Regions from separate parts of the Photobacterium kasasachensis genome, predicted to be linked through region 1. Evidence: riboswitches for the same ligand, from Rfam matches in the RefSeq annotation. Region 1 holds a riboswitch; each other region holds the start of a gene.
What was found. A riboswitch is a leader RNA that binds a small molecule or an ion and turns the genes downstream of it on or off. The one in region 1 is predicted to bind thiamine pyrophosphate.

Region 1 (4,449 bases):
TCCCCAACACAGAACTGGCTAAACCAGCATGAGTATCGAACGGTTTTAACGCCTGGCTGGTGGTTGTTCCAAAACCTAGCGAGAACCCGGAACAGATAAAAGCAAAGCCAGTTAAAAATAGTAAAGGGTTGCTGATTATTCCGGTAATGATCAGCTGTATGCCTGATAGAAGGAATAAACACTGAGAAGCAACCATTACGCGATGTTGCCCTAACAATACAAGCATTTTGGGCGTCAGGAATGCGGTTGTCATACTCACCACAGCCAGTAGTGCCATAGCCATAGAGTATTGCCCGGTTGAGAAACCCATGATGTCCATCATCAGCATAGGCGAGGTATTCACATATGTCAGGATGGCCGACACGCTCAAGCTCAGGATAAACAGTCGGCTCAGGAAAAAGCGAGACCGGAACTTTTGCCATGGTACAGAATCTGATTCATGGTGGCTGACCGAGCGGGTTTCTGTAAGGGCGAAGCAGCATGCCAGGCCAATAAGGACAGCAGTAATCATCATCACCATAAACAAAATCGGCCAGGGGGAAACAAGCAGAATAAGGTGGCCGATAACTGGCGCAAGCACCGGGATAATGCAAGTAATGCCATTTATCATAGACAGCACTTTAGCGCGTTTGTCATCATCCAGAACATCACGAAGAATGGCAAAGGCAACCACGTAGGCAAACCCCGAGCCTATTCCCTGACCAAAACGTCCGATGAAGAACTGAAGTGGGTTTGTTGCCTGCATTGTCCACCAGGAGGCTAAGGTAAAAATGATAGCGCTCAAGATAGCGACTGGTTTTCGGCCACATTTGTCCGCAAGCAGTCCGCCAAAGATCATGGTCGATGCCATTCCAATAAGGTAGATGGAGAAGGCGGCATGAAGATCTGCTTCAGTAGCTTGTAAGCTGGTCGCAATTTGCGGCAGACCGACTAAATAAAGATCAATCCCTAATGGATACATCAGCACCAGAGAGAAGCAACAAAACAAAATTTTTTTCATGGGTTTTTTCTACCGCGTTATCAAGGTATCGATATCCTAGTGTGGCGAGTGCCGAATAGCGATTTGCCTGTGGGACAACTGTATTTTCCTGAATGGAAAACTAGTCCACTTTTATGAGGAAGATAAAGATTTTGGATATGATTGATTCACGTAAGTTATGGGTGTTATAAGGGTTCTATAAAATTCAATGGAGTTGAATGCCAATGCTAAGGCTGATTAGGTTTGTGGTGGTTGCTAATATTATGGCGACATTGAGTGTTTGGTTATTAAGTCAATCTATCGCTCAGTTTTCTATAAATCATCCGACGGATTACTTGTTTTATATCTGCATAGTGTTGTGGGGAGTGGCTGGCTTAGCGTGGGATGGTGGCAAGGCAAGCAAAAATTATGATCTCGATAGGGCTGAAAATAAAACTCAGTCTATGGTGTCTGGTTATGATGCTAAAGCAGACAAGCATAAGCAGTACAGGGAAAACTATCATTTTGGTTTGAAGATGTTTATATCAGGGTTGCCGTCTCTTGCAGGCTGTCTTGTCGTCTATTTGTTTTAGTTTTTTCCGCCATCGAAGCTTTCTTGCCCAACGTCTTAGGCTAGCCTACGATTGAATAGTCTGAATGACTGCAATTGTGTTCTATTCTATGGATGACCAGCACGCACCAATATCTCGAACGTCTTACTTTCGTTTCTACGAAGAGCTCAATGACTTCTTGCCAAAACAGCGACACAAGGTATTGTTTTCACATACTTATACGGGTAAGCCATCGGTTAAAGATGCCATAGAGGCGATAGGGGTACCGCATACGGAAATTGACTTGATATTGGTCGATGGTGTTTCAGTTTCCTTTGACTACAAGTTAACAGGTGGTGAGAGAATATCTGTCTATCCGGTGTTTGAATTGTTAGATATTCAGCCTTTAACCCACCTTCGTCCTAAACCGCTGCGGGATACTAAGTTTATTGTTGACGTTAATTTGGGAAAACTGGCACTCAAATTACGGCTGCTGGGCTTTGATACTTTATATAACAATAAATTTGAAGATAGTGAGATCGTTGATATTTCTCTTCATGAAAAACGCATTATTCTTACTCGAGATAAAGGCATATTCAAATATAGTGCTGTTACTCATGGTTATTGGGTGAGAAGTGATAATGCTGATAGGCAAGTAAGAGAAGTGCTCCAACGTCTTCAACTGGAAAATAGTTTGAAGCCGTTTACCCGCTGTTCTTATTGCAATGGTGAGTTTGAATGCATTGACAAGATCCAACTAAATGGACGTGTTCCAGAAAATGCATTGGAGCTATTTGCGGAATTCTTTGAATGCCAGGGATGCAAGAAAATATATTGGAAGGGAACTCACTATAAACGAATAGTCAGTTGGCTCAATGAACTCACTGTGAATAACTCTATCAATTGAAGCTTTTTGTGTTATTATCCGGCACATAGTCGGGGGGCCGGAAGGCTGAGATCGCATCACGCGAGACCCGTTGAACCTGATTCAGTTAACACTGGCGTAGGGAACTATATGTCTTGTCATGAGAGGTGTGATCTTCACTCGTCTTAGATTTTTGGCTAGATCAAGTTCCTGTGCACCGGTTTTAGGAGCTTGAATGCCAAATCCTACCGCAATTGAAAATACAGAAACCCGTATCCAACCTATTGTTACTGCCTTGGATGCAGTTAGGCAGAAAAAGCCATTAGTGGTGAATATCACAAACTATGTCGTGATGAATAATAGTGCCAATGCCTTGCTTGCTATTGGCGCGTCTCCAATCATGGCACACTCACGTGAAGAAATGTCAGAAATGATGTCTTTTTCAGGTGCTTTGGTGATTAACATTGGCACCTTAGATAGCCAGTGGAAACCTCGCATGCTGTTTGCTGTAGAACAGGCAAATATCAGTGGTAAATGTGTCGTACTTGATCCGGTAGGGTGTGGCGCGAGTAAGTTGCGAACAGAAGCTTCACGTCAAATTGCGCAACTAGCCAATAAGTTGATTATTCGTGGTAATGCCTCTGAAATTATTGCTTTAGCTGGAGAAAGAGGCCAAAGCAAAGGTGTTGATGCGCTTGATGAGAGCGAGGCTGCTGTTGGCGCCGCTCAACACTTAGTGGAAGCTTATCAGTGTAGTGTTGTCATATCGGGTTCTACAGATTTTGTTGTGACCTCAAAAGGGCAAACCCAGTTGCGCAATGGACACGCAATGATGCCCTATGTAACGGGAATGGGGTGTACTTTGTCAGCCATCGTAGGGGCTTTTGCCGCTGTTGGTGAAGATACTGGGTTGGCGGCTACGGCGATTTTAGGTGTAGCCGGTGAAATTGCCGCAGAACAGTCGAAAGGGCCCGGAAGCTTACAGCTAAACCTGTTGGATGCCTTGTATCAGTTGGATGAAGAAACGCTTATTCAACGCCTGAAACTATCGTAAAGAGAGCAAATCATGACATATGCAGTTATCTTCGATATGGATGGGTTGCTGATCGAGTCAGAACCTTTGTGGAAGGAAGCTGAGAGGCAGGTTTTTTCATCCGTCGGGGTGCAAGTCACAGACAATTTGGCTGAGCAGACAGCGACAATGACAACTCGCGCAGTGACTGAGTTCTGGTTTTCGCGAAACCCATGGGAAGGGAAGAGTCTGGAAGAGGTTGAAGCAGCTGTCGTTGACAGAGTTGAAGTACTCGTGCGCGAACAAGGTGATGAATTAGATGGGGTTACAAGCCTTCTTGAGTTTTTAAAAGAAAAAGGCTTTAAGATTGGGTTATCAACGAATTCACCATATCAGCTGATCCCTGTCATCCTAAATAAGTTAGGTATTGCCCATTACTTTGATGCGATTTCCTCTGCTGATGATGTAGAGCAAGGTAAGCCAGCCCCTGATGTATACCTTTCCACCCTTAAAAAATTGGCAGTAGAGGCAAGGCGTTGTGTCGCTTTTGAAGACTCCCATTCAGGTATCGTTGCGGCCAAGCGTGCCAATATTAAAGCTGTCGCTGTGCCTCATCCTGATGAGTTTCATCATGATAAATTTACTGTTGCTGACTTGAAGCTTAGAAGCCTTAGTGATTTTAACGATGAGCATCTAATACAACTATTGAGATGATTTCTGATTATTAGATAGCCATTTTGCCTTGTTTTGATATTCATGGAGCATCTTTGTAAACGTAAGACTCAGAATTTATCAGCATTCTGAGTCTTACTTCTGTTTTACTTTGATGGCTCGGAAGAGTTAGAACAGCAAAAAGAATCCAGCAATCGTTGCACTCATCATATTTGATAGTGTTCCCGCCAGAATGGCATACAGGCAAAGTTGCGAAATCTCTGAGCGACGTTCTTTGGCCATCGCACCTAAACCGCCAAGCAGCATGGCTGCGGCAGAGAAGTTGGCAAACCCGCATAATGCAAACGTAATAATGGCTGTTGATCTATCTGACAGCGTATTGCCTGCTAAG
Region 2 (4,449 bases), on a different contig from region 1:
GACCCTCGCTAGAGCCTACCCATTCACCAATTACAGCGCCGATTGGAGCGACGACAACTGCGACTCGAATGCCTGAGGCCAAAGCTGGCAGAGCCGCCGGTAACCGAATTTTCCATAGGAGCTGCCAGCGCGTTGCGCCCATGGTTTTGGCCAGATCCAGATATCCTGAAGGTGTATGGCGAAGGCCGTCATAACAGCAGGTTGTTACCGGGAAAAAGATAATCAGGGCGGCCATGACAACTTTCGAGGCAATACCATATCCCAGCCATAGCATCAGAATCGGAGCGATCGCAAAGACGGGAATAGCCTGACTGGTGATAAGAATTGGCAGTAGCCAGCGGCGTAAAGGGGCAAAAAGCAACATTTGCAATGCAAAAAACAGCCCCATAAACAAACCAAGCAACAGTCCGAATATAACTTCGGTACTGGTGACTATTGTGTGGTGCCATAACACATCAGAGCGTTCGATTAACTTGCTTAAGACTGCTGCCGGACCAGGCAAAATGAAGGCCGGCATGTCGAATGCTACGACTGAGGCCTGCCATAAACCCATAATCACAGCAAAGCTGATCAGAATGCGCATCAGGTTTTGCGATAGCCCGCGGTGCTGTTTCGGAATTAAATGCCGGATTTGGACTGACTCGGTCATGGTATTGGGTTGATCAGCCATAATCTTGCTCCAGTTGATCAATAATGGTCTGCTGGTGGTTTGCCATTTGGGCATTGAATTGCCTTGGTGGCGGTGATGTTGGCGCATCTAGTTCAATGAGTTTGGCAGGCTTGCCAGTCATGATGTAGATATTGTGCCCGAGGCGCAGTGCTTCTTGAGGATCATGAGTGATCAGCAACACAGTACGGTCTTTGAGAAGCTCGGCTGACAGAGTCTGCAATTTATGACGTGTCACGGCATCGAGTGCCGAGAATGGCTCATCCATAAGCACTAGCGGTTTGTCCTGCATTAGCGTTCTGGCCAGTGCTACCCGCTGGCGCATTCCTCCCGAAAGTTGATCTGGCATTGCTGTAGCATAGGTTTCCAACCCTACTGCCTGAAGCAGCCTGATGGCTTTATCCTGATCCCGAGGGGAGGGAGATGAACCGAAACGATGACTTAGGCAGATGTTATCCATTACCGACAGCCATGGTAGTAACAGGTCTTGCTGGGCCATATAGGCAATGCGTTCGGCCAGAGGCTTATTATCGGATGTGGCAAGGCTGCCATGCCAATTGACTCGATCTTCGTTCAATCCTGCAAGTTGCCTTAGCAGTGTTGTTTTACCACAGCCACTTTTACCCAGCAGGCATGTCCACTCACCGGCAGGCAGGGTTAGATTCAGATCCGCGAACAGAGCATCGTTAGCATCTTTGTATGTCAGCGAGACATGCTGCATACGTACTTCGACAGCACGAGAGTGCTGGATTGTTGTGGATACGCACATAGCCAATACTCTTATTCAGGTTGGTAGTGACCTGCAAAGAAGTGGTGCACCGGCCCGTGTCCCGAGCCAACTTCAAGTTCATCAGCGTGGCTGATAGCCTTTGTGATATAGGATTTTGCGCATTGGACGGCAGTTGTTAGCTCAATGCCCTGGGCAAGAAACGATGCGGTTGCCGAAGACAGTGTGCAGCCGGTTCCGTGGGTATTGCTAGTCGGAATTCGAGGTGTGCTCATGCGGATCACATCATTAGCCAGAATAAGCAGGTCGGTACTGTTGGTGTCCTGTTCCAGGTGACCGCCTTTGAGAAGAACGGATTTAGCGCCGATTTCACGTAATCCGTCTATCATATTCGTCATTTCCTGCTCGCTGTGAGGGATAGCGACACCCAGTAGGGCTGCTGCTTCAGGTAGATTAGGGGTAATAACATCAGCTAGCGGCAACAGTTCTGATTTCAGGCTTGAAATAGCATCTTGTTGCAGTAGGAGGTCACCGCTGGTCGCGACCATGACAGGATCGACAACGAGATATTTAGGCTGGTATTGACGGAGCTTGGCGGCAACTACACGGATAATATTGGTGTCACTTAGCATGCCAACTTTTACAGCTTTGACATCAAGATCAGTAAAGACACTGTCTAGTTGTTGTTCGACAAACTCTGGCTCGACGGCAAGGATACCAGACACACCTTGAGTGTTCTGTGCCGTCAATGCGGTGATGACGGAACAGGCGTAACTTCCTGTCGCCGAAATAGCCTTGATGTCGGCTTGGATGCCTGCACCGCCGCCACTATCAGAGCCGGCAATCGTTAGTGTGATTGGTGTTTTTGATGGAATCGCCATAACTACCCCTAAAGTTGAGCGCAGGGTAGCAGGTGTCAAAGAAAGGCCACATGAGAGAAGGGCGCAGAGAGACACGGTTGCTAGTTCCCTACGCCATTATTAAATGGATCAGGTTCAACGGGTCCCATCGAAATGGTCTCAGCCAAAGGCTCCCCGACTAACGTACTAAAATTCGTTTAATATGTTTGACTAAACAGCAAATGATGCTGTTATTAATTTTCCCGCTATTCTAACCATGTTTTTTATCAGAGAGCAAACATGATTGTGAAAATTTCTGGGTCAGGACTGTTTTCACTTGACCTGCCCCTGAGATTAAAATCACCAACCTGTGTAAGCTTTAGACAAATAAAGGTGGGGTAATCAATCTCAAGAGGTGAAATATGGATAATTCCCAAAAAGAATCGCATGAAAAAATCAATTATGTTGAATTCCCTGCAGTGGATCTTTCTGCGACAAAGGCTTTTTTTACTCAGGCATTTGGTTGGGAGTTTGTTGATTATGGTGAAGACTATTCCGCATTTTCCAATCAAGGGTTAGATGGCGGTTTTTTTCAGTCGACATTGTGTTCGACCACAGCCAGTGGCGGTGCTTTGGTTGTACTTTACAGTCAGGATCTTGAGACTTCGCTGCAAAGTGTCGAAAAGGCGGGCGGGGTTATTGTTAGGCCTATCTTTTCATTTCCGGGTGGGCGTCGTTTTCATTTTACCGAGCCAAGTGGCAACGAGCTTGCGATATGGTCCGATAAATAATATGGCCAATCTATGATTTAGGTAGCCTCATAAACACCAAAGGCGCTATCTAGCGCCTTTGGTGATTCATCGTTACTGCGAACGTAAATTACATTTTTTTACAGTACGCGGCGATGATTACCATGTTGGTACCGGCTGCTTTGCCTGTGATGTGCAGAGGGTTGTCTGTTAGGCGAATGCCACGAACAGCGGTGCCTTGCTTAACAACCAGGCTAGACCCTTTGACAGGCAGGTCTTTGATGATAGTGACGTTGTCACCAGCCTGAAGCGGAGTGCCATTAACATCCAGAGTTTGAATAGAGTCTAGTGCTTCTAGCGCGATCCCTTTTTCAGCCCACTCAATTGTGTCTTCTTCTAGGTAAAGCATATCAAGAAGATCTTGTGCCCACGTTTCAGCCGAAAGACGTTTCAGCATACGGTAAGCCATAACCTGAACGGCAGGTACCTGGCTCCACATGCTATCGTTCAGGCAGCGCCAGTGATTCTGATCCATTGTATCAGCATCTTCAATTTGACCTCGGCAAGTACCACAGACCATTACACAGCTACCAGCAGTTGTGTCCGGAGAAGCAGGTACTTCATACACGCTCAAGTTATCTTCAGATGAACAAAGTTCACATTTTGCGTCAGCACGCTGCTTAACGATGTTTTCAATAGTCATAGGGATTTGTCCGTAGATTTGTTGTGGCATTATTATGCCAGCATTTTTCGATAAGGAAAGAAATCCTGCTTTAGGTCACACAAATAAGCCTAAGCTGATAGTGAATTGTATGGTAAGTGAACATCTTTATTGGCGCTGGTCGTTTTTTGTCCGTTATCGAGCAGCCTGTTTGAAGAGAAATAACCGCCTTAAGCTATCATTTATTTGCTCATTGTTGTTGAAAGGCTGTAATAATGTAGAGATAAGGATAAAATCATTATTGCCTTAAATTAATATTATAAGACGATGTAGGGACGAGTGATGAAGAAGGCTGTTTTTTTACTATCTATACTTGCTTTGGCAGGCTGTGATGAAGATGATGTCAAAGATTTAGCGCAAGGGAATACTAAAGTGTTTACGGTTACGGGCGCGCAGGTAGCCAGTAAGCTAGGAACATTGGATCCTGGTTACTACGACATTGCTGTAATTACAAGCGCAAGCCAGGGGAATACGTCGCCAGACGGTCTGCCAGTTGCTTCAAAGTCTACACTTGAAAATCTGGGAATCGCGGTTGAGGGAGAGACTTGCGGTAGAATTGATATCACTGATCAGGTTTGCTTCCAGAGCGGAAATTCAAGCAGCTGCCTGCCGAGTGAGATTAATATGCTCGGTTTGGCGGTTTATACGATTGATCTTGATAAAGTCAAAACAGCGTCAAGCAATGGATTTTATCCTAAATTAGCCGCTGAAGTTGGTGGGCTGTACGTGGATATTGCTTATAACGA
Region 3 (4,449 bases), on a different contig from region 1:
CTGTCGATGGAAGGACGAATGACCGTCTGTAACATGGCGATTGAACTGGGTGCCAAGGCCGGCCTAATCGCTCCGGATCAGACCACGTTCGACTACATCAAGGATCGTAAGTTCTCCCCTGCCGGCGAAAACTACGAGGCTGCAGTCGAGTACTGGAAGACACTGAAAAGCGACGACGACGCCGTCTTTGATGCTGTTGTTACCTTAGATGCCAAAGACATCAGGCCACAGGTCACCTGGGGCACCAACCCGGGCCAGGTGATTGCCGTTGACGAACCAATCCCTTCACCGGATGATTTCAGCGATCCGGTCGAGAAAGCCTCGGCAGAGAAAGCCTTGGCCTATATGGGACTGGAAGCGGGCAAAACACTGGCCGATTTCAGTATCGACAAAGTCTTCATCGGATCGTGCACCAACTCTCGTATTGAAGATATGCGCGCCGCAGCGGCCATAGCCAAGGGACGCCAGGTAGCCCCGAATATCCAGGCACTGGTTGTTCCGGGCTCAGAGCAGGTCAAGGCACAAGCCGAACTCGAAGGACTGGACAAGATCTTCATTGAAGCCGGCTTTGAATGGCGCCTGCCGGGCTGCTCAATGTGCCTGGCGATGAACAACGACCGCCTGGGTCCGAAAGAGCGCTGTGCATCAACCAGTAACCGTAACTTCGAGGGCCGCCAGGGACGCGATGGTCGTACCCATCTGGTTAGCCCGGCGATGGCTGCAGCCGCCGCCTGTGCCGGCCACTTCGTTGATATCCGTGAACTGGACTCAGAAACCGCAACCGCTTAACAGAAGGAACAAAAAATGGCAGGTTTTAAACAACATACAGGTTTGGTGGTTCCTTTGGATGCGGCGAACGTCGACACTGACGCGATCATTCCCAAGCAGTTTCTCCAGAAAGTAACCCGGACAGGCTTTGGCAAGCATCTGTTTCACGACTGGCGTTTTCTCGACGATGCCGGCGAGAAGCCAAACCCGGATTTCGTGATGAACGCACCTTGCTATCAGGGTGCCAGCATCCTGCTGGCCCGCGAAAACTTCGGCTGCGGCTCTTCGCGCGAGCACGCACCGTGGGCACTGGCCGACTACGGCATCAGGGTGATGATCGCCCCGAGCTTTGCCGATATCTTCTATGGCAACTCCATCAATAACCAGATGGTGCCTGTGCGCCTGAGCGAGCAGCAAGTCGACGAGCTGTTCCAGTTTGTCGAGAATACCGAAGGGGCACAAATCACGGTCGATCTGGAAACGATGCAAGTCACCGCCAACGGCAAACAATACAGCTTTGAAATCGATGAATTTCGTCGCCACTGCCTGTTGAACGGCCTGGACAACATCGGCCTGACCCTCCAGCATGAGGACAAGATCGCCGAGTATGAAAGCAAGATCCCGGCTTTTCTGGCTTAACTAGCATAGCGTCTCACTGATGCCCCGGCCCTCAGCTGCCGGGGCATTTTTATTCCTGCTAAATGAATTGCGGATAATTGCTGCAAGAAAACAGGACGATACAGGTCATATCATCTAGTGACTTCCAACTCAGTGATCGCAAGGACTTAGCATGCGTACTATATTCACCCTTTTCTTGTTGTTGGTTTCCGCAACCGGCTGTGCCGCCCCCAGAGCCGATCTCTGGCCTTACTGGCAACAAAGCAATGAAACCAATACCGCGACGATCGACCACTCCCTCTGGCAACAAACACTGGATAGTTATCTGGTCGCGGAGCCCAAACAGACGCTGTTCCGCTACCGCGCCGTGTCCAGCAACGACAAGTATGATTTGGATCGCTATATCCGCAAGCTAACCGCGACCGATCCGCGCCGCTATAGCAAAGACGAACAGTTCGCCTACTGGGTAAACCTCTACAATGCTCTGACCGTTCAGTTGATCCTCGACAACTACCCACTGAAATCCATAACCAAGCTAGGCGGCCTGTTCAGCTTCGGACCCTGGGATGAAAAGCTCGTCACCATTAATGGCAATAACCTATCGCTCAATGATATCGAACACCGGATCCTGCGCCCGATTTGGAATGATCCCCGCATTCACTATGTCGTCAACTGTGCCAGCCTGGGTTGCCCCGATCTCCAGCCGACGGCCTTTACCGCCAGCAACAGCGAAAAGCTGCTTGAGCAGAGTGCCAGTCGCTTTATCAACAGTGCCAAAGGGGTTCGGGTAAGCGGCGACAACGTCCGTTTGTCCTCAATTTATGACTGGTATAGCGTGGATTTTGGCAGCACGAGCAGCCTGCAGAAACACCTTAACCGCTACCGCCAGGGTCAACCGGTCCAGCTCAACAAAGTCAGCTATGACTACGACTGGGCACTCAACGAAGCTCGCTAACTCAACAAAGCCCGCTCACTCAAAATACAGGGCCAAACGACACAACGGAGTATTGCGCTGGCAACGGACTGCAGAGCGCATTACAATAGCTATCGTTCTCATTGGGGAGTCTGATACCAGACTGAGATTGCTTTTTGCGGGACCCACTGAACCTGAACCAGGTCATGCTGGCGTAGGAATTGAGATAATCTGACCACCATTACTGTCAACGTTGCAGCACGACGCTGCATGCCTTTCTCAACCCTGTGCCGCTCATTCGATTTATTTCCCTCTTGCAGGATGCAAGGGCATCAGGAGCGCATAGTGAAAAAACTACTTCCAATTCTAACTCTGTCGATGGCAGCAGGCTCAGCATGGGCCGCTACAGAAGCCAAAGACACCCTAACCGTCTATACTTACAGCTCTTTTGCTTCTGACTGGGGACCGGGCCCGGCGATTGAAAAAGCCTTCGAGGCCGAGTGCAACTGTAATCTTGAGTTTGTGGCGCTGGACGACGGCGTTTCTATCCTCAACCGCCTGCGCCTTGAAGGCAGCAACGCCAAGGCAGACATCCTGCTGGGCCTGGACAATAACCTGATCAGCGAGGCCAAGAAAACCGGCCTGCTGGCAACGCACAGCGTCGATACCCGCAATGTCACCCTGCCTAACGGCTGGGACGACGATACATTCGTGCCGTATGACTACGGCTACTTTGCTTTTGTTTACGATTCCGAAAAGCTGGCAACGCCGCCGAAAAGCCTGAAAGAGCTCATAGAACGCGACGATCTGAGTGTGATCTACCAAGACCCGCGCACGTCGACACCAGGCCAGGGCCTGATGCTCTGGATGAAGTCTGTCTACGGTGACAAAGCAACTGAGGCATGGCAGCAACTGGCGAAGAAAACTGTCACTGTTACCAAAGGCTGGTCGGAAGCCTATAACATGTTCCTCAAAGGTGAGTCCGATCTCGTCTTGTCCTATACGACCTCACCGGCCTACCACATCATTGCCGAAAGCAAGAACCAGTACAAAGCCGCTGACTTCAGCGAAGGCCACTACATGCAGGTTGAAGTCGCCGCCAAGCTGAAAAACAGCCCAAACCAGAAGCTGGCCGATCAATTTATGGCCTTTATCCTGACACCAGAGTTCCAGTCAGTGATCCCGACAGGCAACTGGATGTATCCGGTCACCAAGCAGACGCTACCTGAAGGATTTGAACAGCTGACTCTACCTACCAAGTCACTGGAATTCGGTGCCGAGGAAGTGGCTGCCGAGCGTCGCGGATGGATCCGAGAATGGCAACACGCCCTGACCCAATAATGGCCGCTCTCCTTTGAATACACGCGTTACCCAAACTTTGCCCGGCATGATCTCTGCCGGGCTTATTGCCGCGCTGGTGATGAGCGCCATTCTGGCCCTGATCGGCCAGGCCAATGAGCTGAATCCACTGCAGATCTGGCGGGACCCTTACCTGCGCCATGTCTCCGCCTTCAGCTTCTATCAGGCTCTGCTATCGACGCTACTGAGCATCATACCGGCCATTCCGACCGCCTACGCCCTGTCACGGCGCCAGTTTCCCGGCCGGGGACTGTTACTGCGCCTGTTTGCTATGACGCTGGTATTGCCGGTACTGGTGGCAGTTTTCGGCCTGCTGACCATTTATGGTAAAAGCGGCCTGCTGGCCGGGTGGCTCAGTGCCTACGGGCATTCACTGCCCTTTTCAATCTACGGCCTGAACGGCATCTTGCTGGCCCATGTTTTTCTCAACTACCCGCTTGCGACCCGCCTGATCCTGCAAAGCCTGGAGGGGATCCCATTCGAGCAGCACCAGCTAGCAACGCATCTGGGAATAAAAGGCTGGAGCAAGTTCCGCTTTATCGCCTGGCCGCGGATCCGTCAGCAACTGCCTCATGTCATCGGCCTGATTTTTATGCTGTGCTTTACCAGTTTCGCGGTGATCATGTCGCTGGGCGGCGGCCCGAAAGCGACGACTATCGAGCTGGCTATCTATCAGGCGCTTCGCTATGACTTTGACTTGGCCGGCGGCGCTATTCTGGCCCTGTGGCAAATGTTGATCTGCAGCAGCCTGGTGCTGTTTACCCAGCGCTTTGCCAAGCCTCTGCCTACCC

Region 2: linked by a shared signal. The riboswitch ahead of thiD (bifunctional hydroxymethylpyrimidine kinase/phosphomethylpyrimidine kinase) and the one ahead of thiM (hydroxyethylthiazole kinase) in region 1 are both predicted to bind thiamine pyrophosphate.
Region 3: linked by a shared signal. The riboswitch ahead of thiB (thiamine ABC transporter substrate binding subunit) and the one ahead of thiM (hydroxyethylthiazole kinase) in region 1 are both predicted to bind thiamine pyrophosphate.

Annotation. Positions count from the first base shown of each region.
Region 1 covers NZ_JAKJSH010000013.1:122,462-126,910, reverse strand. Annotated here, with positions in the region: gene L4D19_RS18630 (MFS transporter) at 1-1,000, opposite strand, end outside; gene L4D19_RS18625 (hypothetical protein) at 1,204-1,551, shown strand; gene L4D19_RS18620 (Mut7-C RNAse domain-containing protein) at 1,616-2,416, shown strand; TPP riboswitch at 2,437-2,536, shown strand; gene thiM (hydroxyethylthiazole kinase) at 2,610-3,428, shown strand; gene hxpB (hexitol phosphatase HxpB) at 3,441-4,100, shown strand; gene L4D19_RS18605 (NupC/NupG family nucleoside CNT transporter) at 4,227-4,449, opposite strand, start outside.
Region 2 covers NZ_JAKJSH010000005.1:510,170-514,618, forward strand. Annotated here, with positions in the region: partial or broken gene L4D19_RS06635 (ABC transporter permease) at 1-583, opposite strand, end outside; gene L4D19_RS06640 (ABC transporter ATP-binding protein) at 663-1,436, opposite strand; gene thiD (bifunctional hydroxymethylpyrimidine kinase/phosphomethylpyrimidine kinase) at 1,448-2,275, opposite strand; TPP riboswitch at 2,344-2,441, opposite strand; gene L4D19_RS06650 (VOC family protein) at 2,656-3,024, shown strand; gene L4D19_RS06655 (PhnA domain-containing protein) at 3,113-3,685, opposite strand; gene L4D19_RS06660 (hypothetical protein) at 3,986-4,449, shown strand, end outside.
Region 3 covers NZ_JAKJSH010000015.1:46,552-51,000, reverse strand. Annotated here, with positions in the region: gene leuC (3-isopropylmalate dehydratase large subunit) at 1-789, shown strand, start outside; gene leuD (3-isopropylmalate dehydratase small subunit) at 805-1,407, shown strand; gene L4D19_RS20265 (DUF547 domain-containing protein) at 1,559-2,341, shown strand; TPP riboswitch at 2,434-2,537, shown strand; gene thiB (thiamine ABC transporter substrate binding subunit) at 2,678-3,640, shown strand; gene thiP (thiamine/thiamine pyrophosphate ABC transporter permease ThiP) at 3,687-4,449, shown strand, end outside.